DNA from 3 places in the Solibacillus sp. R5-41 genome. Region 3 is predicted to be linked to each of the others. Evidence: riboswitches for the same ligand, from Rfam matches in the RefSeq annotation. Region 3 holds a riboswitch; each other region holds the start of a gene.

What was found. Region 3 has a riboswitch for S-adenosylmethionine ahead of CSE16_RS17025 (methionine ABC transporter ATP-binding protein). Riboswitches for the same ligand answer to the same signal wherever they lie in the genome.
Region 1: linked by a shared signal. The riboswitch ahead of CSE16_RS19480 (bifunctional homocysteine S-methyltransferase/methylenetetrahydrofolate reductase) and the one ahead of CSE16_RS17025 (methionine ABC transporter ATP-binding protein) in region 3 are both predicted to bind S-adenosylmethionine.
Region 2: linked by a shared signal. The riboswitch ahead of CSE16_RS01625 (O-acetylhomoserine aminocarboxypropyltransferase/cysteine synthase family protein) and the one ahead of CSE16_RS17025 (methionine ABC transporter ATP-binding protein) in region 3 are both predicted to bind S-adenosylmethionine.

The regions. Positions count from the first base shown of each region.
Region 1 is NZ_CP024123.1:3,941,505-3,952,478, forward strand. It holds gene metH (methionine synthase) at 2-3,430, opposite strand; gene CSE16_RS19480 (bifunctional homocysteine S-methyltransferase/methylenetetrahydrofolate reductase) at 3,423-5,267, opposite strand; SAM riboswitch class I at 5,370-5,468, opposite strand; gene hemG (protoporphyrinogen oxidase) at 5,682-7,067, opposite strand; gene CSE16_RS19490 (globin-coupled sensor protein) at 7,211-8,503, opposite strand; gene CSE16_RS19495 (chemotaxis protein) at 9,156-9,647, opposite strand; gene CSE16_RS19500 (tetratricopeptide repeat protein) at 9,752-10,585, opposite strand; gene CSE16_RS19505 (LysR family transcriptional regulator) at 10,606-10,974, opposite strand, start outside.
Region 2 is NZ_CP024123.1:328,640-339,613, reverse strand. It holds gene CSE16_RS01665 (DMT family transporter) at 1-289, shown strand, start outside; gene CSE16_RS01660 (YhjD family protein) at 612-962, opposite strand; gene CSE16_RS01655 (transcriptional regulator) at 959-1,180, opposite strand; gene CSE16_RS01650 (hypothetical protein) at 1,338-1,826, opposite strand; gene CSE16_RS01645 (DMT family transporter) at 2,048-2,629, opposite strand; gene CSE16_RS01640 (DNA-binding protein) at 2,760-2,990, shown strand; gene CSE16_RS01635 (homoserine dehydrogenase) at 3,387-4,373, opposite strand; gene CSE16_RS01630 (hypothetical protein) at 4,718-5,116, opposite strand; gene CSE16_RS01625 (O-acetylhomoserine aminocarboxypropyltransferase/cysteine synthase family protein) at 5,365-6,669, opposite strand; SAM riboswitch class I at 6,790-6,905, opposite strand; gene nfsA (oxygen-insensitive NADPH nitroreductase) at 7,125-7,859, shown strand; gene CSE16_RS01615 (hypothetical protein) at 8,072-8,485, shown strand; gene CSE16_RS01610 (ABC-2 transporter permease) at 8,547-10,223, opposite strand; gene CSE16_RS01605 (lysoplasmalogenase) at 10,312-10,962, shown strand.
Region 3 is NZ_CP024123.1:3,422,665-3,433,638, forward strand. It holds gene CSE16_RS17015 (MetQ/NlpA family ABC transporter substrate-binding protein) at 1-68, opposite strand, end outside; gene CSE16_RS17020 (methionine ABC transporter permease) at 231-899, opposite strand; gene CSE16_RS17025 (methionine ABC transporter ATP-binding protein) at 892-1,920, opposite strand; SAM riboswitch class I at 2,076-2,181, opposite strand; gene CSE16_RS17030 (thioredoxin family protein) at 2,238-2,543, opposite strand; gene CSE16_RS17035 (toprim domain-containing protein) at 2,551-2,877, opposite strand; gene gcvH (glycine cleavage system protein GcvH) at 2,996-3,376, opposite strand; gene CSE16_RS17045 (arsenate reductase family protein) at 3,457-3,813, opposite strand; gene CSE16_RS17050 (acyl-CoA dehydrogenase family protein) at 3,917-5,698, opposite strand; gene CSE16_RS17055 (acetyl-CoA C-acetyltransferase) at 5,760-6,932, opposite strand; gene CSE16_RS17060 (3-hydroxyacyl-CoA dehydrogenase/enoyl-CoA hydratase family protein) at 6,991-9,375, opposite strand; gene CSE16_RS17065 (thioredoxin family protein) at 9,628-9,945, shown strand; gene CSE16_RS17070 (MFS transporter) at 10,122-10,974, shown strand, end outside.

The sequences.
Region 1 (10,974 bases), 520 kb from region 3:
CTTAAACGTTGAAATAGCGTGCATCTGGGTGTGCAAATACGATGGCAGATACACTTGCTTCTGGCTCCATCATAAAGCCTTCTGTAAGCTGTACGCCGATATCTTCAGGCTTTAATAAAGCAAATAGTTTTTCCTGATCTTCTAAATTTGGACAAGCTGGATAGCCGAAGCTAAAGCGCTGCCCTTGATATTTTGCTGCAAAACGGTCGCGCATTGTGAAGTCCGTTGCATCCGGGAATCCCCACTGGTCGCGAATTTCCTGGTGAATACGCTCAGCAAATCCTTCTGCAAGCTCAAGCGCCGTAGCTTGTAGTGCGTGGCTCTCTAAAAACTTCCCTTCCTTTTTTAGCATGCCTGCAATGTCGCTTACCCCGTGACCTGCCGTTACAACCATTAACGCGATGTAATCCATTTCTCCACTTTCAACCGGCTTCAAATAATCCGCCAAGCATAAAAATGGTTCTACTTGCTGACGAGGGAATGTAAATCTCTTAATTTCAGTCTTTTGATCCTCTGGACTATATACGACTACATCATCGCCATCTGATTGCGCAGGGAAAAATTGATACATGCCAGAAGGTGTTAATAAATCGCTATTTAAATAATCCCTAACGAGCGTATTTAATTGCACCGCGCGTTCATCCTGCTCAGCTAGCATTTGTTCTAAATTGCCCTTTAGCCCTAAGTGATGCCCGATTAATGTACGCATATTCACATAAGGCTGTAAGTGAGCAACCGAGTAATTACGCTTCACATGGCGTACTAAATCTCCCGGTAAGTAAACATTTGCATCTCCAACTGTACGAACTGGTTTTTGCGTCACTACAACTGGTCGTGCTGCACGCTTTGCATCAGATTCAATACGCTTTTCACGTGCTTCTTTTAGCTCCGCAACAAGTTCTTCACGTTGCTCCGCATTCATTAAACGGTTCGCCTGATCTAAACCTTGCATCGCATCTTTCGAATAAATGACTGGACCATCGTATTGCTCAGAAATTTTTGTTTCGGTAAAACGACGTGATAAAGCAGCGCCGCCAACTAAGATTGGAACATCTATGCCTGCTTCCTTGAAATCTTGCGCGGTAATAACCATTTGTTGCGCTGATTTTACTAGCAATCCAGAAAGTCCTACAAAGTCGGGTTTTTCTTTGCGAATCGCCTCAATTAACTGCGCTGGTGTTACCTTAATTCCTAAATCGACAACACGAAAGCCATTATTACTTAAAATAATATCGACTAAGTTTTTACCGATATCATGTACGTCACCTTTTACTGTTGCGAGTACCATCGTGCCTTTACTTGCACTCGAATCGCCCTTTTCCATGAACTGCTCTAAATGGGCAACGGCTGCTTTCATCACACCCGCACTTTGCAATACTTCTGCTACAATTAGCTGATTGTCATTAAATAGACGACCTACTTCAGCCATCCCTTCCATGAGTGGACCATTAATAATATCTAGCGGGGTATCAAACGTTTCACGCGCCAAATTTAAATCCTCAATCAAACCTTCCTTCGTACCTTCTAAAATATAATACGCAAGACGCTCTTCCACTGTTGCAGGAAGTACTTTCACAGCGGATTCTTTCTTTTTCCCACGATAAAAATCTGTAAATACTGCTAACGTTTCATCATTGGTATTGAAAATCAAATCATTCGCAAGTTTAATTTCTTCTTCTGGAATCGAAGCAAATCGCTCTAATTTCTCTGTATTCACAATCGCATAATCAAGACCTGCTTGCGTGCAATAATATAAATAAACCGCATTTAACACTTCACGACCTACTGGCGGTAAACCGAATGATACATTACTAACACCGAGAACAGTTAGGCAATGTGGTAGCTTTTCTTTAATTAAACGAATCCCTTCGATTGTTTCCTCTGCTGCACCAATATATTGCTCGTCCCCTGTACCAACCGGGAACATTAGCGGGTCAAAAATAATATCCTCTGGTGCCATGCCCCATTTTTTTGTCAGCAATTTATATGAACGCTCTGCCACTTCTAGCTTTTTCTCACGCGTAATGGCCATTCCCGTTTCGTCAATCGTTCCAACAACAAGCGCTGCCCCATATTTTTTCACAAGTGGCATCACCGCATCAAAGCGCTCCTCGCCATCTTCTAAGTTAATGGAGTTAATGATCGCTTTCCCTTGTGAATATTTTAATGCGACTTCCATTACTTTTTCATCAGTTGAGTCAATTACTAAAGGTACTTTTACCTTTTTGACCACTTCCTGCATAAAGTTTTTCATATCCTCTACTTCATCACGGTCTGGGTTGGCGAGACAAATATCAATAACATGCGCACCATTTTTCACTTGGGCACGAGCAACTTCTGCTGCTTCCTCAAATTTTCCTTCAATAATTAAATTTTTAAATTTACGTGAGCCGATAACATTCGTACGTTCGCCCATAAATAAAGGACGCATCGATTCATCATATTGTAACGGTTCAATTCCTGAAACAGCATGCGTATGTGTTTTCTCTCCAGGTTTACGAGGTGCAAATCCTGCTACCGCTTCACGAATGGCTGCGATATGAGCAGGTGTCGTACCGCAACAGCCACCAATAATATTGAGCCAACCTTTTTCTGCAAAACCTTGTAGCTTTTTCGATAATGATTCTGGTGTTTCGTGATAGCACCCTTCCTCATCCGGTAAGCCTGCATTCGGATAACAGCTAATATAACCTTGTGAAAGCTCTGCTAATGAACGAATATGATCCGTCATAAATTCTGGACCTGTAGCACAGTTTAAGCCAACGGATAGTGGTTGAATATGTTCAATCGAAATGTAGAAGGCTTCAATCGATTGCCCAGCAAGTGTAGTACCCATTGGCTCGATTGTTCCTGAAATCATCACAGGTAACTCTTTTCCTAATTCATCAAATGCACGACGCACCGCAATTGTGCCCGCCTTTACATTCAGCATATCTTGAGACGTTTCAAGTAATATTAAATCGGATCCTGCTTCAATCAATGCTTTCGCTTGCACATAGAAATTTTCCTCTAGCTCTTCAAATGTTATCCCACCTGTTACAGACAATGTTTTTGTGGTTGGCCCCATCGCCCCTGCAACAAAGCGTGGCCACTCAGGTGTCGAAAACTCACGCGACACCTCTAGTGCAATTTCCACCGCTCGTCTATTAATTTCCACCGCTTTATTTCCCAGGTCATACTCATTTAAAACAAGTGGCGTTGCACCAAATGTATTTGTACAAATGATATCGGAACCAGCTTCTAAATAAGCACGATGAATTTTTCCTAACACATCTGGTCGTGTCAAAATAAGGTTTTCATTACAGCCATCTAATTCCTCACCGCCAAAGTCTTCATAGGTCAAATTTTCATTTTGGAGCATTGTCCCCATTGCACCATCGATAATTAATATTCGTTTTTGTAATTGCTCCTGTATTGGATGATTAAGCATTTGTTTGAGCTCCTTTATATTTAACATCAAACGCTTTCACATAGTCGATTAGTTCTAGCGTCATATCGTAGCGTAAAAATGGTGTAATTAAGTAAATTCCATTAAAATACTGACATGCTGTTTCTAAAAGTTCCTTAGCAATTTTAACGCCCTCTTTTGTTGCCGCTTCTTTGTCCTCACCGCAAGCTTCCATACGCGCAAGTACTTCCTCTGAAAGCTTGATACCTGGCACTTCATGGTGAAGGAATTCCGCACTTCTAAATGAAGTAAGGGGCATAATTCCAATATATATCGGCGTCTCTAAATGCTTTGTCGCCTCATAAATCTCTTTAATTTTTTCTTTCGTATAAACTGGTTGCGAAATGAAATAATCCGCCCCGTGTTCAATTTTCTTCTCTAAGCGAGCAACCGCCCGATCTAATACACGCACATTCGGATTGAAAGCACCTGCAACGGAGAAATTTGCCTGCTTGCGCAATGTTTTTCCTGTGAAAGATGAGCCTTCATTTAATTGTTTAATTAAAGAAATTAACTCCATTGATGACACATCATATACACTCGTTGCACCAGGGAAATCCCCAACTTTTGTTGGGTCACCAGTCACCACTAAAAGATCATGCAGCTCTAATGCATCTAGACCCATTAAATGTGATTGTAAACCAATTAAATTGCGGTCACGACAAGTTAAATGTGGCAATGTGCGAATACCGTGCTGCTTCAAAATAGAAGCCATCGCAATATTACTTATACGCGGAGAAGCAAGGGAATTATCCGCCATCATAATAACATCCGCTCCTGCGTTGTATAATTCTTTCGCACCTTCCACGAAGCCATCAATTTCTAAATGTCGTGGCGTATCTAACTCAACAATGACAGAACGTTCGCGCTTTGCTTTTAAATGTAACGGCTCTTGCTTACGTGGCTCAGGTACACGCACAAATTCTGTACGCCCTTGCTTCACTTTTTTCTCTGTAATGGGCTTAATATGAGCTAAACGACTTTTCACTGCCGCAATATGCTTTGGTGTCGTACCACAGCATCCGCCGATTAAACGAACACCTTGCTCGACTAATTCAACCGCAGCACGCGCAAAATAATCCGCCTCTGACTCATAAACAACGCGCCCATCTTCCACATCTAATAAAGAAGCATTCGGGGAAGCAGACAAAAAGGAATTTTCCGGAAGCTCTACACCTTCAAATGATTGAATCGTATGGAACGGCCCTAAGCGACAATTACTGCCGACGATATCTGCTCCTAAAGCGGCAAGCTCTGTTAAAGCCGCATTTAATGACAGACCATTTTGTAAAACTCCTGGATCTTGCATCGTCACTTGTGCAATAATCGGTAAGTCCGTTAATGTGCGTAATAAATGAACACAGTGGGATAATTCCTCAAAATCATAATACGTCTCTAGTAAAAAGCCATCTGGTTGACCTGCAAGAAGTACTTTTGCCTGTTCCTCAAACGCATCTAAAATTTCTGCTAGTGTCACATCATTTTTTCGAACGCCTCGAATACCCCCGATTGTAGCTAACACATATTGTCCTCCAGGAGTTGCAGCACGCTTAGCAATTTGTAATGCCGCTTCATTAAACTCTTGCACACGGTATTCATAGCCGTAACGAGCAAGCTTAATTGCATTGGCACCATATGTATTCGTCTGGATAATATCCGCTCCGGCAGCAACATATTCACCATGTATTTTTTCAATAATTTCTGGTCGCAAAATATTCATTTCTTCATGACAATAATCTAAACCATAGGAATATAATAATGTACCAATTGCGCCGTCAGCTGTTAATACTTTAGTTTTTAAATCCTCTAATAAACCCATTGTATTCACTCCCATATTTACAGTATTTTCAGTCATTTAATGATATAAAAAAGCCTTCTTTCAAAAATAAAAGAAGGCATTACACATTGTAAGTTTAGGTCCCTCTCATCTTCTGGCATTTGCCTGCTGGATTTAGCACCTGACTATTTGTTGGTTGCTGAAGTTTCATAGGGCCAGTCCCTCAACTTCTCTCGATAAGATACATTATGAATTTTTTAATACTAAATCAATTATACCCCGGCATAATTGCATCCGGATTACGATTTATGCTTGCAAAGGGTGTTAACCTAAGTTCGTAACATCCGATGGAAGTTTCAATTCGTTTTAGCAGAGTTTTCTGATTAAAAGAATTAACAGAATCATAACGTTATATGAAAAAAACGTCAATAGCTGTTAGCATATTCAAGCATAACTTTACACAATTGCATTGATTATTTGCTGTGCGGTCGTCTTTCCATTTTGAATACACGCACCAATACCCACACCAAAATACGAGCATCCCGCAAGTAATACGTTTGGATAACGCGTCTCTAAATCCTCTACAACAACACCAAGAGCATCATTATGTGCTAAATCATAACGCGGCATTTGATCGATCCATTTTGTCACATTCACTATTTTTGGTTGTGCTGCAATGCCAAGACTTAAAAGAATATCCTCTCGTGCAACCGTTGTTAGCTCCTCATCAGACATTGCTGCTAACTCTTCATAGCGCGGATTACTATTTTTATAAAATAAGCGTACGAGTAGATTACCTTTTGTCGACGTGTGCTTCCATTTTCGACTCGTCCAAGTAGATGCATTGCATATTAAATCACTATTATGCGAGACGATAAAACCGGTGCCATCTGCTGGCAATACTTCATCTGGTACATCAAAGCCTACATACATCGTAATCACAGATGCCGTTGAAAATTGCGCTAAACTTTTATCTAATGTCTCATCTGCTAATACTTTACGCACTGTGTCATTTGGAACTGCAAGCACAACAACATCTGCTTCTATTATTTTTCCATTTACCACTACCTCATATTGCGACCCCACTTTTCGAACACTTTCTGTTGTGGCATTTTTCATAAATTCAACGTCTGGCAACATTTCCTCAAGTCGATTGATGATAGCAGACAATCCATTTTCAAATGAAATGAACTTTTTATTTGCTGCCTTCTCAAACTGCTCGCGATTTTCCTCAAATCCTTTAATAATCGAACCATAGTCATTTTTATAATCGACTAAATAAGGGAGTGTCGATGCTAGACTTAATTGATAAAGATCCCCCGAGTAAACGCCCGATAATACAGGAGCTATTTGCTTATGCACAATTTCTTCACCTAGGAAATGTTCTAAAAACTCCCCAATTGAGCTTGCCTTTGTATAATTGGCATTCGGTATTTCAAAATCTTGCAAGACACGTTTTTTCCCTTCTTCAGAAATGAGCGTACTTGCCATTAATGACTCGATACTCATCGGAATCCCAAATGTTGAACCCGCAGGAATTGCATGTAGCTCATTATTCGTATGAATATAGGAAATGCCGGTCTCATTGTAAACGAGTTCCGATTCAAAATCGAGCTCACGTACAAGCTCTATCACACCAGGATGACGCGCAACAATGGAATCCGCGCCTGTTTCCATAATGAAATCTTCTCCATATTCCGAATGAATTTTCCCACCTAAATATGCATTCTTTTCTATTAAAATAAGACGCGCTTCTATCTTTTTTTCGGCCATTTGTCTTTTCAAATAATGCATCGTGCAAAGGCCTGTAATACCGCCACCTACAACTACTACTGTTTTCATAAAAATCGCTCCCATTCCCGTACAAGCTATACTCACTTCAGTATAATCTGTTTTCCTCTAAAATAGGTAAGCAGTGTATTACAAAAATCGCACGAAAAAAACCATTTTGAATTGAATCAAAATGGCATACGTAAAGATACAATTTATTTATCTAATCTGTGTGAAATTGTCGCTAACCTATCTGCTGAATGTGTAACTTCTTCAAATGCTCGACCAAGCTCCAATATGACTAAACCAATTTGCTCTACTTCATTTTGGACTAGGTTATTTTGTACTTCCGTTTCAACCATGGCCTCTACGATAAGTGAGAATTGTTCTTCGGTTCCTCCCATGCTTTCCTCACCTGTATGAACGGCTGTTTGAATTTGACCCAATGATTCGAGCAATTTCATCGTGCGAACATTCGTATTTTTTAATAGTTCACCTACATTTACAGCTGATTCTTTCGTTTGTTCGGATAACTTTCGAACTTCATCTGCTACTACACCAAATCCTTTACCGGCTTCTCCAGCTCGTGCCGCTTCAATTGCAGCATTTAGTGCCAATAAATTCGTTTGGTTCGCAATATTCGTTACATTTCCCATTGTGGATTCCATTTCTTTTGAAATTTCTACAAGCTTATCAATCTCTTCAGAAATGGAACCAACTGAATGATTAATTTCCTTTATGCTATCAATTTGACGTTGTAATTGCGTTTTCCCATTTTGCGCTTGTTCGTTCGCCACATTCGAAATTTCAATCGCTTTTTTCGCATAGGAAGTCATCACGTCAGATTGCATCGTCAACTGTTGGAAACTAGCATTTGTTTGCTCAGAAATCGCGGCTAAGTTCGAAGATGATTCGATAATAGAATGACTAATTTGACGTTTTTCTTCCGCTAACTGCCCTTTCATTCGTTCAATTACTGCTTCATATTCTTCTAAAACGACTTGTTGCTCTAAGTTTAATATTTTCGAAATCGCTTCTATTGTTTTAAAGCGTTGCTCTTCGTTCGCGATGTTTTCCTTCACTAATTGAATAAAAACAATAAATAAACTTTGGAAAGCCCCAATATACCACTTCGTTTTTAAACCAATATGAACATGCACTTGCGCTATTCTTATACGTTTCGAAAAATATTCTTCATCAATAATTCCTTGAAACATCTCGCAAATATGATTTTTCAACGTTAATTTTAAACGTTCTACCGAGCTATGTTCACTAATAATTTTTGTCAAACTGGATTCCATTCCTAAGTTTTGATAAAAAGCACCAACAATTATCTCAATATTTTTATCAATTTGTGGTTTGAAAACTTTCAAATATTTTAAATCTTCCTCAGTTAAATTAAGCATTTGAATCTGTTTGCTCACCTTTAGGTTGCTTAAATACTCTAATTTGACAGCTACATCACTTATCATTACAGTTTGATTAGCATTATTCTTTTTAAAAAACATCAATATGCCCTCACCTAATTTAATATTGTACTTTGTAAAGATATAAATGACGTTTATGATTTGTATTCTGTGCTCTAAAAAAATTTTTGAACATATTCATTTACATTTTTGATACAACAAAATAATTTATTTACACAACTGTACTATCGAGTCACTATTATATTACACAATTAATCAATATTATAAAGAAGCACAGCATTGATTCATATAAACAATAACGACTAATAAATAATGCATGCTGTAGGACCAATCTCATCTATAGCTATTTAGACCTGCACACTTAAGAAGAGGCGACTAAATATAAAGTACTCCAACCATCAATGTACCTAATATTTTATAAATAGGAGTTATTCATTCCCTTTCAAAAATAGAATTACATAAAGTTAAATGTTAAGTTTGTAAATTTCGGAAGTGAAGTATTTACAAACTCGTACCCTTTACATTTTTCTATTAGCTTATTCAAATTAAAATTCCTATCGACTTATATTTATAAGCACTTTTTGCTTACCTATCTAAAAAAAATGCATTTCCCTCATCCATTTAGTCGATGAAAGAAATGCATTGAATCAGTATACCTCTAGTTTTTGCTTGTACAGGATACTAGCCAAAGTTCCACTATTTCAACAGTTGCATAGACATCCGTTGAAATAAGTTAAAGCTTTGATAATTGATTACTTAATATAGAAATTTCACTCTCTAATGAAGGCGACCTTGTTTCAAAATAAAGAATTCTATCTTCACTTCGATTTTCGCCTACTTTACCATCACTTAACATCTCGATTGCATCACAAACAAATAATCTCAATGTACGCAAACCGGATTCGAGCTTTCTAACCTCTTTCCCATAAAGTAATACGGAATTATCCTTTGTTTTCCCTTTTTTCATTTGAAAGATATTTTCATTAATCAATGCATCAATTCCTTCATATCGTTTCGTTTGATGATTATTAATCATTAATATTTCCCGAACATATTTCTTCACATCTTGATGATCTAATCCTACTTGTAAATTCCCTTTTAAATACTCAACAATCTTACAGAGCGTAGTTAAATCTTCTTGTTGCATCCGCGAATATTGACGCATTTTTAGTATAGGATCCTCATTTTGATTAGAAGAGAATTGTGGAATCGAAAATAATAGCATGGCTGATTCCCCCCTTATCCAATTAATTTATATAAATATAATTCCTATTCTTTAATAAGTCTAAACATTCCATTTGTATTTACTTTAGGATTTTTAATTCGTTGTTAATCCTGTTGCGCTGCTTGCCGCCATTTTTCCGCCTCTTGAGGCCTTACACCTTCATATAGCTCAGCTAATTTCAGCATTGATGCACCGTCTCCTAACAAGGCAGCCTGTTTGTAATATCGGATGGCCTGTTCGGAACTTTTTTCCACACCCAATGCATTTTCATAGCAATAGGCAATATTATAAATCGCATCCACATGGAAAATATCCGCAGCACATTGAAACCATTTCATTGCCTGCTCATAGCTTTGATTTCGTGTCAGTTCCCCTTGAAAATATATCATTCCCATACGGTAAAGCCCTTCGCTATCTCCGCCTTTCGCAGCCATCTCATAATACGTAAATGCCTTGTCCTCATCAATTTCCGTCCCAATTCCTTGCTCATACATAATGCCAAGTGTATACATAGCTTCTACTACACCGGCTGTCGCAGCTTTTAAAAACCATGCTAACGCTGCTCCCTCATCGATTTCAATGCCCTCGCCGTTCAAGTACATATCCGCTAAATTATTCATCGCATCTGGATGATGTTGCTTTGCTGCTTGCTCATAATAGTAAAAAGCGCGCTGTTCGCTTACCTCGACACCCAATCCTTCAAAAAAGCTGTTGGCGAGCTCAAAAAAACCACCAGAATCACTGTGATTAATCGCAGCATTTAACCAATAATGCATGCCGTCAAAAAGCTCTACTCTCTTATAAAATAATGCAATTTCCACCATTGCTTCACTATTACCATTAAGAGCTTGCTGAAATTGTTGCTTCAAAATTTCTACTTTCTCTGGCTCTACCTGTTCATTTATTAATTGCTCAAACATCTGCTTTTGATGCCACATAGTATCCTATCTCCGTTCACTTACTCAATCTCTTTTCTATTTTGAAAATACTCTATTAAATATTGCTTAAACTCTGTCGCTGCGGGTGATAAATAGCGATTTTTTGCCCACGAAACGCCTACCGAACGATAGCATGGTGGCTCTACCCTTAAACGTTTTACATTATAATTATCAAGCCCTTTTATGTTAGGGATGAGTGAAATTCCCATTCCAGCACTAACGAAGCCTGCAACCGTATGCATTTCTTCGGCAGCAAATGTTGTCTTCAGCTTAATTCCCTCTTTAAGGAAAAACTCATCAACCAATCGGCGCAATGAATTCCCTTTTTTAATCGCAATAAACGGCTCATCTTTAATATTATCTAATGTAATCATTTCTAAATGCGCTAA
Region 2 (10,974 bases), 1.2 Mb from region 3:
GTTTATGCAACCTTTTGGTCACTGGGATTTTGTTCTTGCCATTTTATATTTAGGGATCCTATCGTCTTTAGGAACGGCCTATCTTTCAAATTATGCTTTATCAAAAATAGATGCATCGAAAATGAGTGTTTTCAGTAATTTTGCTACGCTCATTACCATTTTAGCAGGGGTCATTTTTTTAAAAGAGGAATTTCAATTATACCACATTGTAGGATCTATTATCATTATCATCGGTGTTGTTGGTACAAACTATTATGGTGAAAGGGGCAAATCAAATGAAAAAATATAGTCTCTTTCTAATCATAAGCCTCATTTGAGGATCTCAATTGATGTAGGTTCCATTTCGTTATCTGCTTTAAAGCACTGATCGGTGCACTTTGTTTATCAGTGATTAGTCTGTTCCAATCCAAGAAAAACCACACACTCAATAATAAACTATATTTTTGGATTGGACTTTTCGACTTTTTGAAGTCGTCTTGCCGTTTATTCTTAGCGGGATTGTTGCATAAGCGTCTCTGTTCTTATTCAACTAACGGGGGCTTTAGTTGAACAAGACGTTTAAAAAATAGATACAAAAAGCTGTCATTTTGATTATTCAAAACGGCAGCTTTTTATTTATTCATACGGCTTAATAACATATTTTCAACATGCGTTTTTATTGCTCTATTTGCGTAACGGATGGTTATATCTTCACCAGCGGTTGCCACAATCACATCACTGAAATGCTCGTCAATTTTAACCCATTTAACAACACGTATTTTATCTTTTGCCAGCAAACGTTTTTGGTTTAAATAATCATTACGCACACTTTTTAGTATGTTGTCGATAATCGGTAAATAGATTGCTTTCATTTTCAGTAGGTCCGTTTGTTCCACTTTACTGTAATCCGTTTGAAGTGATTGAACAGCTAAATCTATAACTAAGTAATCATGTACAAGTTGGCGTTGTTCACCATTAATCATATAACGCCACGCTCCTTATAAATGACTGGAGCGATAGCTAATACGTTATCAATGATAAAAGTCCGCTTTGCTTGTTTGGTAAAACAAAACGCTTGAAACTTATCACTAACCATTTTCATGATTTTAACTCGACGTTTTGATATTACTCCACTTTTAGATATATACATCACATCGATTATTTGATTACGCTGCATAGCTTTTATTAATTGCTCTTTCATCTTCCGCACCCCTTAATGAGAACGTTTGTTTGTACTTATAATAGAACAAATGTTTCCGTTTTGGCAAGTGCGAAATTTTGAGAAATAAAAAAAGACCAGACCAGGCTCACGAATGAGGATCTGGTCTGTATCTTTTATTTATTAAAACTACAATTATTTAGTCTAATATTCTGACAGAAAAATCAAAGTTCCCTGGACCACCATCATTTGATGTCACTAAAAATGTATACTCACCTACAGGGATGTAATCGAATTGCCCGTCCGCTATAGAAATTGATTGATTTCCTGGATTTAAAGCACCGCTAGACCAAGTTTGTCCATATGGGTCACGAATTTTCCATGTAAAAGCGTTATTACCTGTATTTTTTACGTAATACTTAACATCTCTATTTTTTGTACCAATATGGAAAGTAGCCATATACGTCCCATTTCCTAAAGCTTGATTTTTTAAATCAATTGCTGTTGATGATCTCAAATCGATTATAGGATCGTCACCGTTAATCGTTTTATGATTCTGTACATAAATATTTTCTTCTTGAGATTGGATTTCTGAATTAACTTGTTCTTCAGCCTTAGCGGGAATTAAACCAGTGCCAACTAGAGATAATGATAGTGCAGAAGCTGCTAAAATTTTTGTCATTTTCATATATACCACTCCTATTTTTAAAATTATAAGTATAGAACAATTTTTTAAGATGTCTAAACGCCATAGCTATAGTTGATGTCTTTATCCTCGAGTTACTTATATCATATACATAATTCCCTATAATTACCACAATCAATCTGTTTTGTATGAATATATTGTCATAAATAGAATTAAGTAACCATTTCTGACAATTATCTTACAAAATAGTCTTTCTTAATTATTTAGCTGTACGATTCACATAAGTAATTGAATGTAAACGTCATAGCCACAGCAGGCAATGTTTCCTCATGCTTCATCAGTTGCTTACTAACATTCGTATACAGTGCAAACATGAAACCTGCGCATAAAGCGAGTATTATGCCAAACGGATCAATCACTGCTTCCCCGTGATTAACGAATAACAGTACACAGCCAGTAATCGCAAGCCCCGTCGCCATTCCCCAAACTTGACTCGGACGCCCTTTCCAAAAGAGCCATTCAATCACACCCGCAAACACAGGCGCACTTCCTATTGTAATAACCGTTCCAACTGCCACGCCTGTATAGCGAACGGAAGCAAAAAATAAACTTTGGAATAGTGCAATTGTTAACGCAGCTAAAATCGTCCATTTCCACGACCATGTGCGAAAATTTATTTTTCGCATAGCCAAAACAATTACTAATAATAGCCCACCACCAATTGCCGAACGAACACCTGCTACGCCGAATGACGAAATCCCTTTCGTTAAAAAAGTTTGCGTCGTTCCAACCGTTCCCCAAAGCATCGCCGCAAACAATACAAAAACATAGGGTAATAAATTCACTACAAACACCCTCCAATAAATCCCATAAAATCAATATCATGCTATCATACCTCCCCCGTCAAATCGAGATGAAGTTTCCTTGAAAATTGATTATAATAAGGGTAACACCATCTAGAGGGAGGTCATCAATATGTATAAATCTGTTGAACAAACAGCACGTGATATCGGGATGCCCGAACATCAAATTATAAAATACATTTATGCAGGTCGTATTAAAGCCGTTCAAGACGGTGACGATTTTTTAATTAACAGTGCGCAATTTGATACGTACCATCTCCACCTCGAACGAATTAAAGAAGAAATTGAAATTTGGAAAAACACACCGATTCCTGAAGATATCGATGTGAAAGATGAGGATTAATTAAGAGAGCGTCTAAATACTGAATTCAATTACGCCAAGGCGTAATTGCGTCTAGATTTTTTTCGAGCTTGCTCGAAAAATCCCTCTGAAAATCTGTAATATCCGCCGGAGCCTTTGGGCCGACACGATGTTGGTCACTCAAGCGTTGCCGCACGACGCGGCGTTCTAAGCATAAGTTCCCCTATTCAGCCGGAGTTTGAACCACCACTGAATAAAGGCATATTTGGCATTCATCCACCACTTATAAAAGTGGAGGACTTCTGCTGAAACAAGTTAAAAAGGAATTTCGTTGCTCTAAGTAAGCCTACGAAATCCCCCTTTTTTTCTTTCTTTATCATGACGTTCTTAGCCTGAGCTCCCCTATTCAGCCCGAGTTTGAACCCCTACGGAATCAAGTTAAATCGTTACCGTAAATCCCACACGCTTCCCAATAATTTCAGCATAATCCTCTACCATTACACTTGCTGTTGGATACATGCCTGCACCAGGGCCTGTAATTGATAACGTTCCGATATAATTCGTTTCCATCGCTACCGCATTGAACACATCATCTACTGGATAAAGCGGGTGATCTTTACCGACTAACAAAGGAGATACCTTTGCATAAATCTCACCATCTGAGCGTTTTTCAACCTCTGCTACATGACGATAGCGTAGTCCTTTTTCTGTTGCCTCCGCTACTTGTGCTGCTGTAATTTTATCGATTCCGATAACTTCCACGTCCGACCAATTCGGTTGTTCTCCAAACGCGAGGTTCGATAAAATCATGAGCTTTTTAAATGCATCCTGACCAGAAACATCATTAAATGGATCTGCTTCTGCATAACCTAAACTTTGAGCCTCTTTCAACGCCTCGTCAAAGCTCCAGCCTTCTGCACGCATTTTCGTTAAAATATAGTTCGTCGTCCCATTCAAAATCCCTTGCACACGACTCACATCATTCACCAATAAAATATTTTTCATCGTTTTAATAATTGGTACGCCGCCTGCAACTGATGCCTCAAAACCGACGAATACACCGTTTGCCTTTGCAAGTGCCTCTAATTCCGCACCTCGCTTTGCAAACATCACTTTATTCGCTGTAATGACATGACATTTATGTGTTACTGCTTGCTTTAAATAGCTAAACGCTGGCTCTTCATTTACAATCGCTTCAAATACGACCTGTATGCCCTTTTCCGCAAGTACTTCATCGATGCTTTCCGTCATTAAATGCTTTGTTCCTGGTACCCGCTCACGACTTGCATCTGTTACTAAAATTTTTGTAACTTCCAACTCCACGCCCAACTTCTCGTGGAGCTCCTGCCTCTTTTCATTTAAAATATGGTAAATCCCTTGACCTACTGTGCCAAATCCTAAGATGGCTGCCTTGATTGTTGCCATTTCCTTTCATCCTCCAAATTCCTTTTAAAACATATCTATTTGAACTTCTCATGATTAAAACCATGAATATTCTCGCTCAGCGCAATATAGACGAACTATTCTAATAATTAATATATAAAAATTCTATCTTATATATTACACGAAAACAAGATAAATCTCTCCTACATGGACATTTGTTTTCTGTAAACGGTCAACTTTCATTCAAATCTATTTTTGAATGAGCATATTTTGTACTTTAGGTTGGATTAATTTTAACTATTTATAAAATGAAAAACGTATCCCGACTCGAAGCCAAAATACGTTTTTTAAATGATTGAAACTATTTTATTTACACCTTAACAGAATTAAACCGCTACCTTTACACGTTCAATATTATGTAAATGATATATGCTTATTATTTTCTTCATTAATAACTGTTCTTTTACTGTATAGTTTGGAATTGCGAATGGACGTTGCACGAGCTGGAACTCACCATATTTTAAATACCATTCTTTTGCTGGTACTAAAATATGTGCTACACCATGTTCCTTATATTCCACTGCTATTTCCTTCACGACATAGCCTGATTTCGATAAATGATAAGTTGTTTCAGAGAAAGCACAGTGTCCAAACACCTTTTGCCACATCAATTCTACATCCGCCAAAATCTCTTGAATTGTCATTGCGTTTACAAATTTCTTTAGATCATTTAGTTCATAAATTATATATGCTGCCACATTTTGTGCACTGTATACGTTTCCCATGTCAAACAAATCCTTCTAATTGATTAAGATAGAGCACTTGCTCAAAGGGGGGTTAACCATTTGCAAGTGCGCTATCTTCAAGTAATGTAAACGATGCTGCAACATTATTTACATTACTCAGTTTATAATCCCTATTTTATTACTAGGTTTTATCTTTGTCAATAAACCTTATAAAAATACTTGGTTTTAATTTTGGAAAGCTGCTCCCTAACGAAATGATGAAAGGCAAGCAAGTTTCTTCTATTATATTAAACTTGTGTTTCGATTTCTAAATTAGCGGCTACTTTCGCTAAAGCTTGTTCTAAATCTGCAATAATATCTTCTATGGCCTCCAAACCGATCGATAAGCGAATGAGCTCCTCAGATACACCAGCTACTTTTAATTCTTCAGCTGATAATTGTTGGTGTGTCGTAGATGCTGGGTGGATAATTAATGAGCGCGCGTCTCCTACATTGGCTACGTGTGAGAATAATTCCACGTTATCAATGACTTGGCGCCCTGCTTCACGTCCACCTTTAATGCCAAATGTTAAAATTGAGCCAAACCCGTTTTTCAAATATTTTTTCGCTAGCTCATGTGAAGGGAAATCTTCAAAGCCGTTATAGTTTACATATTCCACAAATGGGTGGTTGCGTAAATATTCCGCTACTTTTAACGTATTTTCATTATGGCGCACGATACGCAGATGAAGCGTTTCTAGGCCTTGTAAAAAGTTAAATGCTGCGTCTGCTGATAATGTAGGACCGAAATCACGTAAAAGTTGAACACGTAGCTTTGTGGCAAATGCAGCCCCTGCAGTGTCAATTCCATAACGAAGTCCGTGATAAGACGTATCTGGCTCTGTAAACCCAAGATGACGCCCTTGTGTCCAATCAAAATTCCCTGCGTCCACGACAATGCCACCAATTGTCGTTCCGTGACCACCTATCCATTTCGTAGCCGAGTGAATGACAACATCCGCGCCAAATTCAATTGGGTTCCCACCATATGGCGAAGCGAATGTGCTATCGATTAATAATGGTAGTCCGTTTTCATGTGCGATTGTAGCAACTGCTTCAATATCTAACACCTTTAAACTTGGGTTACCAATAATTTCTGCATAAACAGCCTTTGTTTTATCTGTAATTGCGTTCCGGAAATTTTCTGGGTTCGTTTCATCCACAAATTTCACTGTAATGCCGTAGCGTGGTAATGTTGTTGCAAATAAATTATACGTACCACCGTAAAGTGAACCTGCTGCCACGATTTCGTCCCCAGCACTTGCTAAGTTTAAAATAGAAAATGCGATAGCTGCTGCACCAGATGAAAGTGCTACTGCGGCTGCTCCCCCTTCTAATAACGCAACACGCTCTTCAAATGCACCAACCGTTGGGTTCATAATACGTGAATAAATATTGCCCGCCTCTTCTAATGCAAATAGTCGCTGCGCATGAGCAGTATCTTTAAATGCATAAGCCGTTGAACGATAAATTGGTACTGCAATCGCACCCGTTACAGGATCTGGCTTTTGACCTCCGTGTAATAATAGTGTTTCTGGTCGTAAATTTGTCATCAATAATAACCTCCAAAATAGTTTTCGATGGTGAAATCGGTGTTATAGAGGAGGAGTTTTTTGAATGAAAAAAACCCTCTTCAGCTAAGAAGAGGGTTTGCAAATGAGCAAGTTTGCCTCCTCTTATCTTTCAAAATGCAAATTGCATCTTGTAGGAAGTAGCACCTTAGTCAGTTCGTCACTCACTGGTTGCCGGGCATCTCAGGGCCTATTCCCTCCGCCACTCTTGATAAGAGTATGTGATTTATGTTCCATCGTTGTTTCACAGTATAAAACAGTTAATATCAGTTCGTCAACAGTTAATTTAAAATTTTCTGATTTTCATAATATTCTATTTAACAAAGCTGTTGAGTCTCATTTCAGCATTATCAATAGTCATCTGAATATAAATCGACTAGAATAAACTTAAAGGAACGTTCCTTTACATTGATTTTTTCATAAGGGGAGAAATTTACATGCAAACAAGAGAAATTTTACGAAGTCACTCATCTGTTCGAAAATATTCAGGTGAGCAAATTTCAAAAGAAACCATTATTGATTTAATCGAAACGGCGCAAATGGCTGCAAGCTCACATTTTGTCCAAGCATATAGCGTTATTTGGGTAACGGATGAGGAGAAAAAAGCAAAACTAGGTGAGTTATCAAAAAATGATTTCCAATTCAAAACTGCGGGTGCTTCTTTCTTATTTTGCGTGGATTTCAAACGTCTACAAGTTGCAGGTCAAATGCACGGCGTTGACATTGTGACAGATTCTGCTGAAAACGTTCTTGTTGGCGTTGCGGACGTTTCATTATTTGCACAAAACTTTGTTATTGCTGCTGAAGCGATGGGCTATGGGATTTGCTATATTGGCGGGGCACGCACAAATCCAGCTGAAATTAGTGAACTATTTAATTTACCTGATTATGTGTTCCCATTATTTGCGATGACAATTGGTACACCGACAAAACGTAATGAAACAAAGCCTCGTCTACCAGTATCGGCTGTGTTGCATGAAAACAGCTATGACGTAGATCAATATGAAACATTATTAGCTGACTATGATGCGATGATGGAAACGTATTACGCAAGCCGCTCTTCCAATCAAAAGATGGCAACTTGGACGAAGCAAATGGCGGATTTTTTAGTCGACCAAAAACGTCCATTTATAAAAGATTTCCTTGCAACAAAAGGCTTTACGTGGAAATAACCGCATGACCTACCCATCATTTTAGCGCTCCGCTAAAATGATGTTTTTTTGAGCTAAGAACATGCCTTCTTTACTAATTGAATCGGTACTTTACATCCATACGGATTTTTAGAATTATTTTTTTAGCATTTCATATTACTCATTATGACTTAGGTTTTTTGTTTCATATTTTGCTATTATGAAGAGACTGAAGTTGTTAGGAGGTAACATAAATGTCGACTCCATTTATTGCGAAATCATTAGAACGCCAACATTTGAAATCTGCTCGAAAATACCCTTTGTTAATTTCAGACATAAATATTGAATTAAATAAAATTCATCAACAAATTACAGATCAAATAGAGCACTCAAAATATGAAGCTGCAACCGCGTTCATCGACCAATATATTGCACATACATCAATTTGGCAACTTAAATTTGTTTGCAACTTCGAAAATCCTGAAGTGGTGCTTATGCAAATTTTCCATTTAGATTATATTTTCAATAATGAACCTTCTGATCATTTTTCAACCGAGCGAGAACTTTTAAACGTGCAATGGGAAAAATTCTTGAATGTAACGCTATACACAGAAGAAAAAATTGAACACCGAAAACAAAAAATGCTTCACTATATTCAAAATTACTAGTAAAAATGAATTGTAAAAGGCAGAGACGTTTTCAACAACATCCCTGCCCTTTTTACATGCTTTATAATCCTTCAATAATTACATTTTTTACAGGTTGGAACTGCTCGCCTGTTTTCGCATATGTCATAACGATGCGATCACCCTCTTGTAAATAAATCGCAAGCGGTACGATTTCTGAACTTACGATAAAGTTTTCACCCGATTTCAGTAAGAATGATACGAGTGTAAAATCACCCACACGCTCTTTATATACACGAACAACTTCACCTGTTACTGTTGCTTCCTCTGCATTAGAAGTGCCACCTACTGTACTACCACCACGACTTAATGCTGTTTTATATAGCTTTAACGCCTCATTTGGTGTGGAGGCAAAGGCTGAAATTTCAGGATTCGCTGCGGAAACGATGAAATAGTTTTGTAGGAAACCATTTGCATCAAGTACAGCAGTTAACCAGCTCGCCTCGCCGTAGAAGTTATAAAGAATTGGCATTTTGCCTTCCCATTTCTTCTCGATGAATTTCTTTTCAATAATTTGCAGTGCTCCTTGAGAATCCATGTATGATGCATCTAAATCACCTGTATAATACGTTGCCGCGCCCGTACGAGCATTTGTCAACGAATAACCAAGCATAGAATCAACACCCTCTTTTGGGCTTGTGAAATCTGTGAAGTAATACATTTCCCCATCTTCCATGAAAATCGGGCTTACATTCGCTTCCGTACCTTCATCACTCGGTAATTTCACATCTTTCTTTCCAACAACACTGTTCCAATAACCGTGCACATAGTTCCCATAATAGCTATTTTGCAAGCTCACTGTTTCTGGAGAAATTGCCCCATCAATATAGTCTGGTACATCTTTTAGCGCAAGCTTTTCTGTATGTCCCGTTTTTGCATCAACTATAACAATCCCTTTCACATCAAAGCCATTACGCGCAGATATAAATTCACCGTATGAACGAATGTAAAACGGCTTCCCATTCTCATCAATTTCCAATTGCGGTTGCCCGTAAAAAATGAGTGTAGGATATTGTAAACGTATGTGACGCTCTAAATTTTGATTTAAATAAGCGGATGGAATATAGCTCATTTCCGATTTAATAAATTTCGGATTATCACTTGAATCTGTCGCGCTCATCGTGAAATAACCCGGTGTTGTTTTTCCATTAAACCATTTGAAAAAGTCCGAAAACTCAACTGGTGCAATGTACACATACTCACCGTTTATTTTTTGAATTTGCAAACGACCTAATTCATAATAGCTTGTATTTGGTACCTGTCCGAATGCTTTTTTCATTTTATTTTTTACAAACTGTGGCGGTACACTCGCCGGCTTTTTCGTTTCATCGAATGGCTCGATTTCTACCTTTTCCTCCATTTGTGAGGACTTGAATTTTTGTTCAGCATTTAGTAATGGTGCACTTATCAAATAAGCGACCCCTAATATCCCCACTAGTACAATAGCTGATTTTAGTTTTTGCTCACGCCCTCCTGATAAAATCGCGCCAACTAACGCGGCTACAGGCAGCACATATAAAAATACTGTCCAATTCAAATCAATTTTAGATACATAAACCGTTACAAAAACCGAAATAAAACTAACTACAAAAGCGAACGTAGATGTTATGATTAGCTTCTTCGATAAAAATTTACCGTTTTTCACATGCCGAGAAATTGGTATGATTAATAATGTCATGATCAACGAACCGATTAAGGCAATTAATAAAAGTTGTTCCATGGTGACCATCCTTTCTTTGTACTATTTACGAATAACTAGCTTGAAAGATTCATAATTACAATAAAAATATGTTTTAGGAGGAATATTTATGGCGCGAAAAGTACTCATTTCATTATTTTTAGGGTTCGGCATTTTTTATGTGTTTTTCATTAACTCCATCGATTCATCTTTAATAATGGTCTTTAAGTTAATACCCATGTTATTACTTATTACGCTGGCATTCACGACGAAGCTCCCGGCCAAAATTCCGTATCACTGGCTTATTTCAATTGGCCTCATCATTTGCGCGATTGGAGATTATACGTTGCAATGGTTCATCGTCGGACTATGCTTCTTTTTAACAGGGCATATTTTTTATATTTTCGCGTTTCGAACGACAAATATAGCAAAAACACCTATTATCGTAAAAATTTTACTTGGTGTGTACGGACTATTTATGGTTGTGTGGATCGCAGGTGCTATTTTTAATCGAGGTGAAACCATTTTAGCGATTGCCGTTGTGGCTTATATGTTTGTTATTTTAATAATGGGCTGGACCTCATTCCGTACAGGTAGCACGTTTGCGATAACTGGCGCTATATTATTCATTATATCTGATTCTATTTTGGCAATTGATCGCTTTATGTTTGAAGTTTCCTACTCACATCAGCTCATTATGATTACGTATTATGGTGCACAATTTTTCTTCATGCTTAGCATTACTCAATACTTCAATATTCGAAATAAAGTGGTACAATAAAAGCAGTATTTC
Region 3 (10,974 bases):
TCTGATCCACATGCTGCTAAAGCTAGTACAGACGCTCCTAATACGATACTTGATAATAATTTCTTCATTTTTTCCTACCTACCTTTTTTCATTTTATCGTTTCACATAACATTCCCTATTTTCAGTCATTTAACGTTACAGACGCGCGCTTTTCTCAAGTTTGCGTCCGAGATCATATTAAATTAGGAAATACCTTAAACGTTTTTTATAATTACGGCTTGAGCCATGAACTATCGTTTATCTACTTTTGCGGTAATAAAATCACCAATATACTGAATAATAAATACGACGATTAAAATTAAAACAGTTGCCACAAATGTCACGTCTTGACGATTACGCTGGAAGCCGTCTAAAAATGCTGAAGTTCCAAGTCCGCCTGCACCAATAATCCCTGCCATTGCTGTGTAACCGACTAATGCAACAGCTGTTACTGTAAGACCCGAAATCAGTGCTGGCAAACTTTCTGGAATAAGTACTTTCCATATAATTGTCGAAGTTTTGGCACCCATTGAACGCGCCGCTTCAATAACCCCTTTATCAATTTCACGCAAGGCGATCAATACCATTCGCGCATAGAACGGGGCAGCACCAATAATAAGCGCTGGTAAAGCAGCATTGGCACCACGAATTGTACCAAGTAAAAATTTCGTGAATGGGATAAGTAAAATAATTAAAACGATGAATGGAATCGAACGGAAAATATTCACGACTGACCCCGTTAAAAAGTGGACGATTTTATTTGCCCATAGCTGATTATCACTCGTTAAAAATAATACAATCCCGATGATTAAACCGAGTGCGAATGTAACGACCGTTGCTATTGTTGTCATATAAATTGTTTCATAGGTTGCATCGAGCATCTTTGCCCAATCTACATTCGGAAATAATTGCTCAATCATGTCCAATCACCTCCGTTTGAACTTTATGTTGCTCTAGTACATCTAAAGCGGCTTTAATTTGTTCGCTCGAACCTTCAATATGGATAAACAATGTGCCGAGCGGACCACTTGTTGTATTGGAAATTTTCCCATGTACAATATTCACGACAATATCAAATTGCTTAATGATTTGTGATATTACAGGTTGCTCTGTTGTTTGGCCAACAAAGCTTAGCTTCACAATTTTCCCCGATGGATAATTCGCTAAAATTTGCTCGAGTGACGTTTGCATTTCCTGTGTTTCACCAGATATTTGCGACATGAAGTTTTTCGTTATCGGTGCTTGAGGATTTTGGAATACTTGTAGCACCTCGCCTTGCTCTACTACTTTACCTGCTTCCATTACCGCAACACGATCACAAATTTTTCGAATAACATGCATTTCGTGTGTAATGAGTACAATTGTCAATCCAATTTTTTTATTAATGCCGAGTAACAGCTCTAAAATCGAATCCGTCGTTTCTGGGTCCAATGCAGATGTTGCCTCGTCACATAATAAAACTTCTGGATTGTTTGCAAGTGCACGGGCAATTCCGACACGCTGTTTTTGTCCACCTGATAATTGTGAAGGATACGCTTTTCCTCGACCTGCTAGTCCAACAAGCTCAATTAGCTCTTCTACTCGTTTTGCTCGATCTTCTTTTGGTACTCCAGCAATTTCAAGCGGAAAGGCGATATTATCTTCCACTGTACGCGACCAAAGCAAATTGAAATGTTGAAAAATCATACTGATCTTTTGTCGAGCATCTCGTAGCTTTTTCCCCGACGCCTTAGAAATATCATTTCCGTTTACAACGACCGAACCAACTGTTGGTTTTTCTAACCCATTTAACAGTCGAATCATCGTACTTTTACCTGCACCACTATAACCAATAATGCCGAAGATTTCGCCTTGTTTAATCGATAAGTTTACTTGATTTACGGCTGTTAGTTCTCCATTTTTCGTTTTATAAACCTTCGATATATTTTGTAAGTCAATCATCGTTTGAACTCCTTTATTCGAAATAACTTATTCGTTATTTTCATAGCACATTTTTTCGCGCGAGTAGTTTTACCTAATTTTCAACTTGTTCAAAAAGAAAAAAAACCCTTCTACGACGACAAGTAGAAAGGTTTTCACATTTATGTTGAACCGTTCTCTCATCTCTCAAAGTTAAACTTTGTGTGACTTGGCACCTTTTCATCATACAATGCTGGTTGCCGGGCTTCATAGGGCACTTCCCTCCGCCTCTCTTTATAAGAGTAACGCTATTAAGTTTTTTATTATAAATGATACTCTATCACGTCGGCTTAGGAACGTCAATCACTTTTTAACATTTCATACAAAAAAGGTACGGATTGAAATGCATATATTTTTTTCTGCATTTCCCCGTTATTAGCAATGATTAAACACGGCACACTTTCCACCTGTAACTCCATTGCGAGATCACCTAAATAGTTGATATTTGCCATTCCAATTGACAAATCCGGTAATAATTCCTCAATTACTGTTAATATTTTTGATGCCACATCACATGTTCCACACATTGGTGTATATAAGTAAAAGGCACGCTGCCCTTCATTTTGCAGCTGTTGCACCCATTGTTCTCTCGTCCACACTTCCATACTACGATCAACCTTCTTTTACTATAAATTTCGCACGTTTAAGAAGTTCGATTAAAATAGGGGCTGGCGTCTTTGCCACTTCAATATATTGCTTTGGAATAATTAAATGTTGTGCTTCAGAATATGTCCGATTCATCAACTTACGCAATTTCTCTCCATTTTTATCAACATCGAACATCGTTACCATTTCATATTGCTCGTACGGTGTTAATAATGCAATTAATTCATCTTCACTTATCGTGCCATTCGTACAAAGAATAACGACTTGTTCAGCCAATAAAGGGGAAATTTGAATTTTATCTGAACGCCCTTCAACAATAATGCATTTCTCCAATATAAAACCTCCTATACAAACAATCAATTCCCACTCGGCGTCATTCCGTTTGGACGTCTGCTGAATGAAGATAAAAAGACGCTAAAATCTGTACATACAGATTTTAGCGTAAGGAATATTATTGTTCAATTAATTGTGTGTATGCTTCTGCATCCATTAATTCTTCTAACTCTGCATCATTTGATAATTCGATAACAACCATCCATGCTTGCTCGTATGGAGATTCATTAACAAACTCTGGGTTGTCAGATAACTCTTCGTTTACTGATACAACTGTACCTGATAATGGTGCATATAATTCAGAAACTGTTTTAACAGATTCTACGCTACCGAATGGTTGATCTTTCGTAATGTCGTCGCCAACCTCTGGAAGCTCAACGAATACGATGTCACCAAGTTCAGATTGTGCGAAGTGAGTAATGCCGATTGTTGCTTTACCATCCTCAATTTTTACCCATTCGTGCTCTTTTGTATATTTCAATTCTTTCGGTGTGTTCATGAAAACCCCTCCAATTAATATGTAGTACATTCATGTTCAGTTTGCCATATTTCGTTCGGAAATTCAATATGTAACGCCGTTTATTTCCAAGTATTTAAGAAGTCAGACTCCTTAAATCCTAATGTTATTTTTTTACCATCTGTAACAAGTGGTCGTTTAATCAACATGCCATCCGATGCAAGTAATGCTAATTGCTCCGCTTCTGTCATTGTTTCAAGATTATCCTTCAATCCAAGCTCTCGATACTTTATGCCGGATGTATTGAAAAATTTCTTTAAAGGCAAGCCACTTGCTTTATAAATCAATTGTAACTCCTCCACAGAAGGTGTTTGTTCAACGATATGTCGATTTTCGTACGTAATGCCATTTTCGTCGAGCCATTTTTGTGCTTTTTTACAAGTTGTGCATTTTGGGTAATGAATCAATTGAATTGTCATGAAAGTGCTCCTTTTTGCAACCTATTTTCCACTATTGTAACGGATTCACTTTCACAATTCAAAAATCGGATGCAGCGTCCTACATCCGATTCGAATTTATCATTTAAACAACATACTTTGCCGCTTCAATTACTTTCACTGATGCTTCTCGTTTTTTCAAAATTAAATTGTAAGGGTTATTACGTGTTAATTTACGTAGTGCAGATAAAATCATACGTCCTGTATCCCCTTCAACTGTAGCAAGTAGCGTTTCTTTTGCTTCTTTTTCGATTTCTGCAAATGCTTCTTGGCAGAAAATTTGCGTATAAAGTATTTTTTGTGCTGCTTTTTCTTCCCCGTCACGCGCGATTGCTTTTTGTGTACGGATGACAGCAGATTCCATTGCATATAATTGGTTGGCAATATTTGCGATGTTCACTAACACTTCTTGCTCTTGATCTAATTTAGCACCAAAACGTTGTGCTGCTGCGCCCGCTGCAAGAACAGCAATTTTCTTCGCATTTTTCACTAAATATTTTTCTTGTTCTAATGCAGCTTCGCCAATTTCTTCAGGCATTAGCATTAATAGTTCGTTTTGTAAGTCTTGTGCTACTTGTAATAGTGGCAATTCCCCTTTTAATGCTTTCTTCATGAATGTACCTGGTACAATCATACGGTTAATTTCATTTGTTCCTTCAAAAATACGGTTAATACGTGAATCGCGGTAAATACGCTCCACTTCATATTCAGCCATAAAGCCATAACCACCATGCAATTGAACGGCTTCATCTGCTACATAATCCAATGTTTCTGAACCGAATACTTTTGCAATCGAACATTCAATGGCGTACTCAGCAATGGCACCTGCTACTGAAATACCATCCTTTTGCTCTTCATCTGATAACTGGTTTAAGCGATCTTCGAAGTAACCAACTGTACGATAGTTTAAAGACTCTGACGCATAAATATGAGATGCCATTGTCGCTAACTTTTCTTTCGTTAAGTTAAAGCTCGAAATTGGCGTTTTAAATTGTTGACGTTGATTTGAATATGCTACTGCAAGCTCAAATGCACGCTTTGAAGCACCTACTGTACCTACCCCTAGTTTGTAACGACCGATATTTAAAATATTGAAGGCAATAATATGGCCACGGCCAATTTCACCTAATAAATTTTCTACTGGTACTTCTGCATCCTCTAAAATTAATGTACGAGTTGAAGAAGATTTAATGCCCATTTTCTTCTCTTCTGGACCAACCGAAACGCCCTTATATGAACGTTCTACGATGAATGCCGTGAATTTTTCGCCATCAATTTTCGCATATACTACGAAAACATCTGCAAAGCCTGCGTTTGTAATCCATTGCTTTTCACCATTTAAGATGTAATGTGTGCCCGCTTCGTTTAATTTTGCCGTCGTTTTCGCACCTAGTGCATCTGAGCCTGAACCTGGCTCTGTTAATGCATACGCAGCAATTAATTCACCAGAAGCTAACTTCGGTAAATAAAATGATTTTTGCGCATGATTACCAAATAGTACGATTGGTAATGAACCGATTCCAACATGTGCCCCGTGAGTAATTGAGAAACCACCTGCCGGAGACATTTTTTCTGCGATTAGTGCAGAAGAAATTTTATCTAAGCCAAGTCCCTCATATTCTTCGGGTACGTCTGCTGCAAGTAAGCCTAGCTCCCCTGCTGTTTTTAATAAGCGCACTGAATGCTCGAACTCATGATGCTCTAAATTTTCAACAACGGGTAATACTTCGTTTGTAACATAGTCCTGTGTTGTTTGAGCAATCATTTTTTGCTCATCTGTGAAATCCTCTGGCGTAAAGACACGATCGATTTCAACGTCCTCGATTAAGAAGCCGCCACCTTTAATAATGTTTGTTGTTTGTTCCATGATAAATTCCTCCCCTAAGGTCTTTGTGATTGGAAATAACTAATTTTATTTATTTTAAGTTTTAAAGTACTTCAAATACGCCTGCTGCACCCATGCCGCCGCCGATACACATTGTCACGACCCCGTATTTGCCACCGCGTCGTTTTAATTCGTTAATAAGCTTCACAGTTAAAATCGTGCCCGTTGCGCCAAGTGGGTGCCCTAAAGCAATTGCACCACCGTTTACATTCACTTTATCGATATCAATGCCAAGTTCACGTACTACTTGAATTGATTGTGATGCGAATGCTTCATTAATTTCCCAAAGGTCGATTTGGTCTTGTGTTAAACCCGCAATTTCTAACGCTTTCGGAACAGCTACAATTGGACCAATTCCCATTACTTCTGGTGGAACTCCTCCAACTGCAAAGCCTAAAAACTTCGCAAGTGGCTGAATACCTTGCTTTTCAGCTTCTTCACGGTCCATCACTAATACCGCTGCTGCACCATCTGATGTTTGAGAAGCATTGCCCGCTGTAACAGAGCCCTTCACATGGAAGGCTGGACGTAATTTTGCTAAGCCTTCCATCGAAGTGCCAGAACGTACCCCTTCATCTGTATCGAAAATCACTTTCTTTTCTTGCAATTTATTATTCTCGTCAACTGTGTACTCAATTACTTCAACAGGTACGATTTCATCGATGAATTTTCCTTCTTTAATCGCTTTTTCAGCTAATTCATGAGAGCGTACTGCGAAAGCATCTTGATCTTCACGACTCACATTGTACCGATTTGCGACTTCTTCCGCTGTATGCCCCATACCAATATAGTATTGAGGTGCTTCTTCTGCTAGCTTCGGATTTAAACGAACTGTATTTCCTGTCATTGGAATCATACTCATCGATTCTGTACCACCCGCAATAATCGCTTTTGAGTGGCCAAGCATAATTCTTTCCGCAGCATATGCAATCGTTTGCAAACCTGACGAACAGAAACGGTTCACTGTTAGAGCTGGTGTTGTATCCGGTAAGCCTGCTAACGCACCAACTAATCGAGCAACATTCATCCCTTGCTCCGCTTCAGGCATCGCACAGCCCATAATTAAATCATCAATCGGACCTTCATAGCCCGCACGTTTTAACGTTTCCTTTACTACTACTGCACCAAAGTCATCCGGACGTGTATTTGCAAGTGTTCCTTTTTTTGCACGACCAATTGGAGTTCTCGCTCCTGCAACGATAACGGCTTCACGCATAATGATGTATCCCCCTTGTTATAAGCTAGCGACTCTTATTGCCACTAAACATAAAATATTAGTTACGTAATGGTTTACCTTTTACAAGCATGTGCTGCATACGCATTTGTGATTTTTGATCAGCTACTAAACTTAAAAATGCTTCTTTTTCCAGATTTAATAAATAGTCTTCCGAAACTTCTGTTCCATATGGTACTAAGCCGCCTGCAATGACATACGCAAGTTTTTTAGCGATTTTTAAATCATGCTCACTAATAAATCCAGAATTATACATACCTTGTGCACCTAGCAATAATGTTGCATAACCTGGTGCCCCAACTACTTTTACAGCCTTTTTCATTGGTGGTGTGTAGCCTGCATTTGCAAGTGAAAGTGCCGCTTGTTTTGCATCATAAATTAAGTGGTCTGGATTAATAGAAATCCCGTCTGCGAAATTTAAGAAGTTATTTTCACGCGCTTCTTCACCTGAAGTAGAAACTTTCGCAAGTGCAACCGTTTCAAATACTTTATTCGCAATGGCTTGGTAGTCAATATCAACACCGTTTGGTAAGCCCTTTATAAACTTCTCATATAGCCCGATATTTCCTCCTCCGCCTGGAATTAAGCCAACCCCAACTTCCACCAATCCGATATATGTTTCTGCCGAGGCTTGAATATGTGCAGCAGGTAAACATACTTCTGCACCTCCACCTAGTGTCATTTGGAATGGTGCTGCTACGATTGGTTTTACGCTGTATTTAATACGACGCATCGCTTGCTGGAACGACCGGATTACAAAATCAAGTTCAAAAATATTATCATCCTGTGCTTCCATTAAAATCATGCCAAGGTTCGCACCGACACAAAAGTTTTTGCCATGGTTTCCGATTACGAGACCTTTATAGTTTTTTTCCACTTCGTCTATCGCGAAATTGATCATCTGGATAATATCTAAGCCAATAGCATTGGATTGTGAATGGAATTCTAATAAAGCAATACCATCTCCTAAATCAATTAAACTTGCACCTGAATTTGATTTAATGACACCATGTTTTTTCTTGTAACGTTTTAAATCGATTGCTTTTTCATTTACCGGAACTTTCACATATTCTGTTCCATTGAAGTAAGCTACGTCACCATCAATTTCTGAATAGAATGTTGAGAATCCTTTATTTAATAGATTTGTAACAAAGGAAGGAATTCCGCGACCTTCTTCGGTCATTTTTGCAACGGATTTTTCAACACCAATGGCATCCCACATTTCAAATGGTCCTTGTGCCCAACCAAAGCCCCATTTCATCGCGTTATCAATCGCTAAAATGTCATCCGCAATTTCACCTGTAAGTTTTGCCGAGTAAATTAACATCGGGGCAAATGAATTCCATAGAAGTTCTCCCACACGGTCATTGGCATAAATTAATGTTTTTAATTTGCCACCCGGTCCTTTTGCTTGCTTTGCCATTTCTAATGAAGGCGTAGCTAGCTTTTTCGATGGCTCATATTGCATTGTTGATAAATTTAATTGTAAAATTTCTTTCCCTTCTTTTTTGAAGAATCCTTGACCTGTCTTTGCGCCTAACCAGCCATTTTCAAGCATTCTTTTTAAAATTGGTGATTCCTCAAAAACTACCTGTTCCTCACCTGTTGTTTGGTCGTAAACATTTTTTGCTACATGGACAAATGTGTCTAAACCGACAACATCAAGCGTACGGAATGTAGCTGATTTTGGACGACCAATAATTGGACCCGTTACCGAATCAACCTCGCCTACTGTATAATTACGTGCAATCATTTCCTGCATCGTTACAAGAAGGCCATATGTACCGATACGGTTGGCAATAAAGTTCGGTGTATCTTTTGCGATAACAACCCCTTTACCAAGAACATCTTCACCAAATTCTTGCATAAAGCTTAGAACTTCTGGCTTCGTCATATTTGACGGAATTACTTCCAATAATTTTAAATAACGTGGTGGATTGAAGAAATGCGTTCCAAGGAAATGTGCTTGGAAATCTTCTGAACGTCCTTCCGCCATCGCATTAATGCTTACCCCTGATGTATTGGATGAAATAATTGTTCCTGGTTTACGTACAGCATCAATTTTTTCGAATAATCCCTTTTTAATTTCTAAATTTTCTACAATAACTTCGATGATCCAATCAACATCTTTTAATTTGTCTAAATCGTCATCGAAATTCCCCGGTGTAATAAGCGCTAAATTACTCTTCACTGAAAGTGGCGCTGGCTTTTGTTTTAATAATTTTTGCATGGCGCCGTTAGCGAATCGGTTTTTCACCGCTTTGGAATCGAATGTTAACCCCTTTGCTACTTCCTCGTTCGTTAACGCCTTTGGTGCAATGTCTAATAATAATGTAGGAATCCCGATATTTGCTAAATGCGCTGCAATACCTGAACCCATTACCCCTGAACCTAATACCGCTGCTTTTTGAATTTTATAAGACACAAACACTTCCCCCTTCTCCCTTGAATGAACAGTCATTCATTTTCAAATGAAAAAAAAACTTCAAACAGCTTTTCTGTTCTTAGTGTAGTTTATATTGCTAAATTTCGCAATATTTTTCTCTAAATATTCTAATTATTTATTATTCTACTTAAAAAATAGCAAAGGAAAGTAAAGTTTATAAGCTTTCTGGAGTTTAATTACTTTTCGTAATCGTTTATTCTGTGTAGAATGGGCATAAGGAGCGTGATTGAAATGCAAGAAATTACAACAATTGAACAATTTAACGAACTAACAGGTACAGACAAAAAAGTATTACTTAAGTTTTTCGCTGGTTGGTGCCCAGACTGCACACGCATGGATATGTTTATCGATCCAATTATTGAAGAGTACTCTCAATATGAATGGTATTCAATCAACCGTGACAACTTCCCAGAATTAGCCGAGAAGTATCAAGTAATGGGGATTCCTTCATTATTAATCTTCCAAAACAGTGAGAAATTAGCCCACCTACACAGTGCAAATGCAAAATCACCTGCACAAGTAGAAGAATTTTTAAACGCACAAGCGTAATACAACGAAAGAGCGGATCTAAGAGGATTTTCCTTTAGATTCGCTTTTTTCGTTGCAATAAAATCCCCCTCATAAAGGTGAGAATTTTCTATCTATTTCCCCTATTTGTCATTGTCATCAATCCGTAATACAATGGACTACTACGCGCAAATTTTTGTATTAAGAAAGGAGTTTATATGACTTCAGATCAACGAAAAAAATTAGCATTATTAATGTTAAATATGTTTATTGCAGTCGGGAGCTTTGGGATAATTATTCCAATCATCCCCGCATACTTAAAAGAAATCGGACAAGGCGGAACTGCGGCGGGGTTAATTATCGCCATTTTTGCTTTCGCTCAATTTTTAGTTTCTCCGATTGGTGGGAAATGGGCAGATAAATATGGACGTCGCCCGCTCATTAATGCCGGATTACTTATATTAGCCATTTCCATGTTTATTTTCTATTTTGCAGATTCCATTGTTTTACTATATATCTCAAGAGCAATCGGTGGAATCGGCTGTGCCCTTTTAATCCCAGCTATTTATGCTTACGTTGCGGACATTACAACAATGGATCAACGTGCGAAAGGTAATAGCTTTATTTCAGCAGCAATGTCTTTAGGTATTGTTATCGGACCAGGTATTGGTGGTTTTTTAGCTGAATATGGTTTAAAAGCACCATTATTAGTTTCAGCTATCGTTGGATTATTAGCATTTGTCGTATCATACTTCACATTGCCGGAAAGCTTAACCGAAAAAATGGCAATGTCGAATGAGCCAAATCAATCGATGATAAAAGACGTTATTTTATCTGTGAAAAAACCGTTCTTCATCCCATTAGTTATTACCCTTATTATGAGTTTCGGATTAATGGCCTATGAAACGGTACTTGGATTATATGTAAACGATCAATTCGGTGCTACACCACAACAAATTGCCTTTATGGTTACCGCAACAGGACTTGTTGGTGTCATTATGCAACTTTTCGTTGTAGACCGCGTTGTAAAATTAATTGGAGAATTAAACGTTCTGAAACTATTTTTAATCG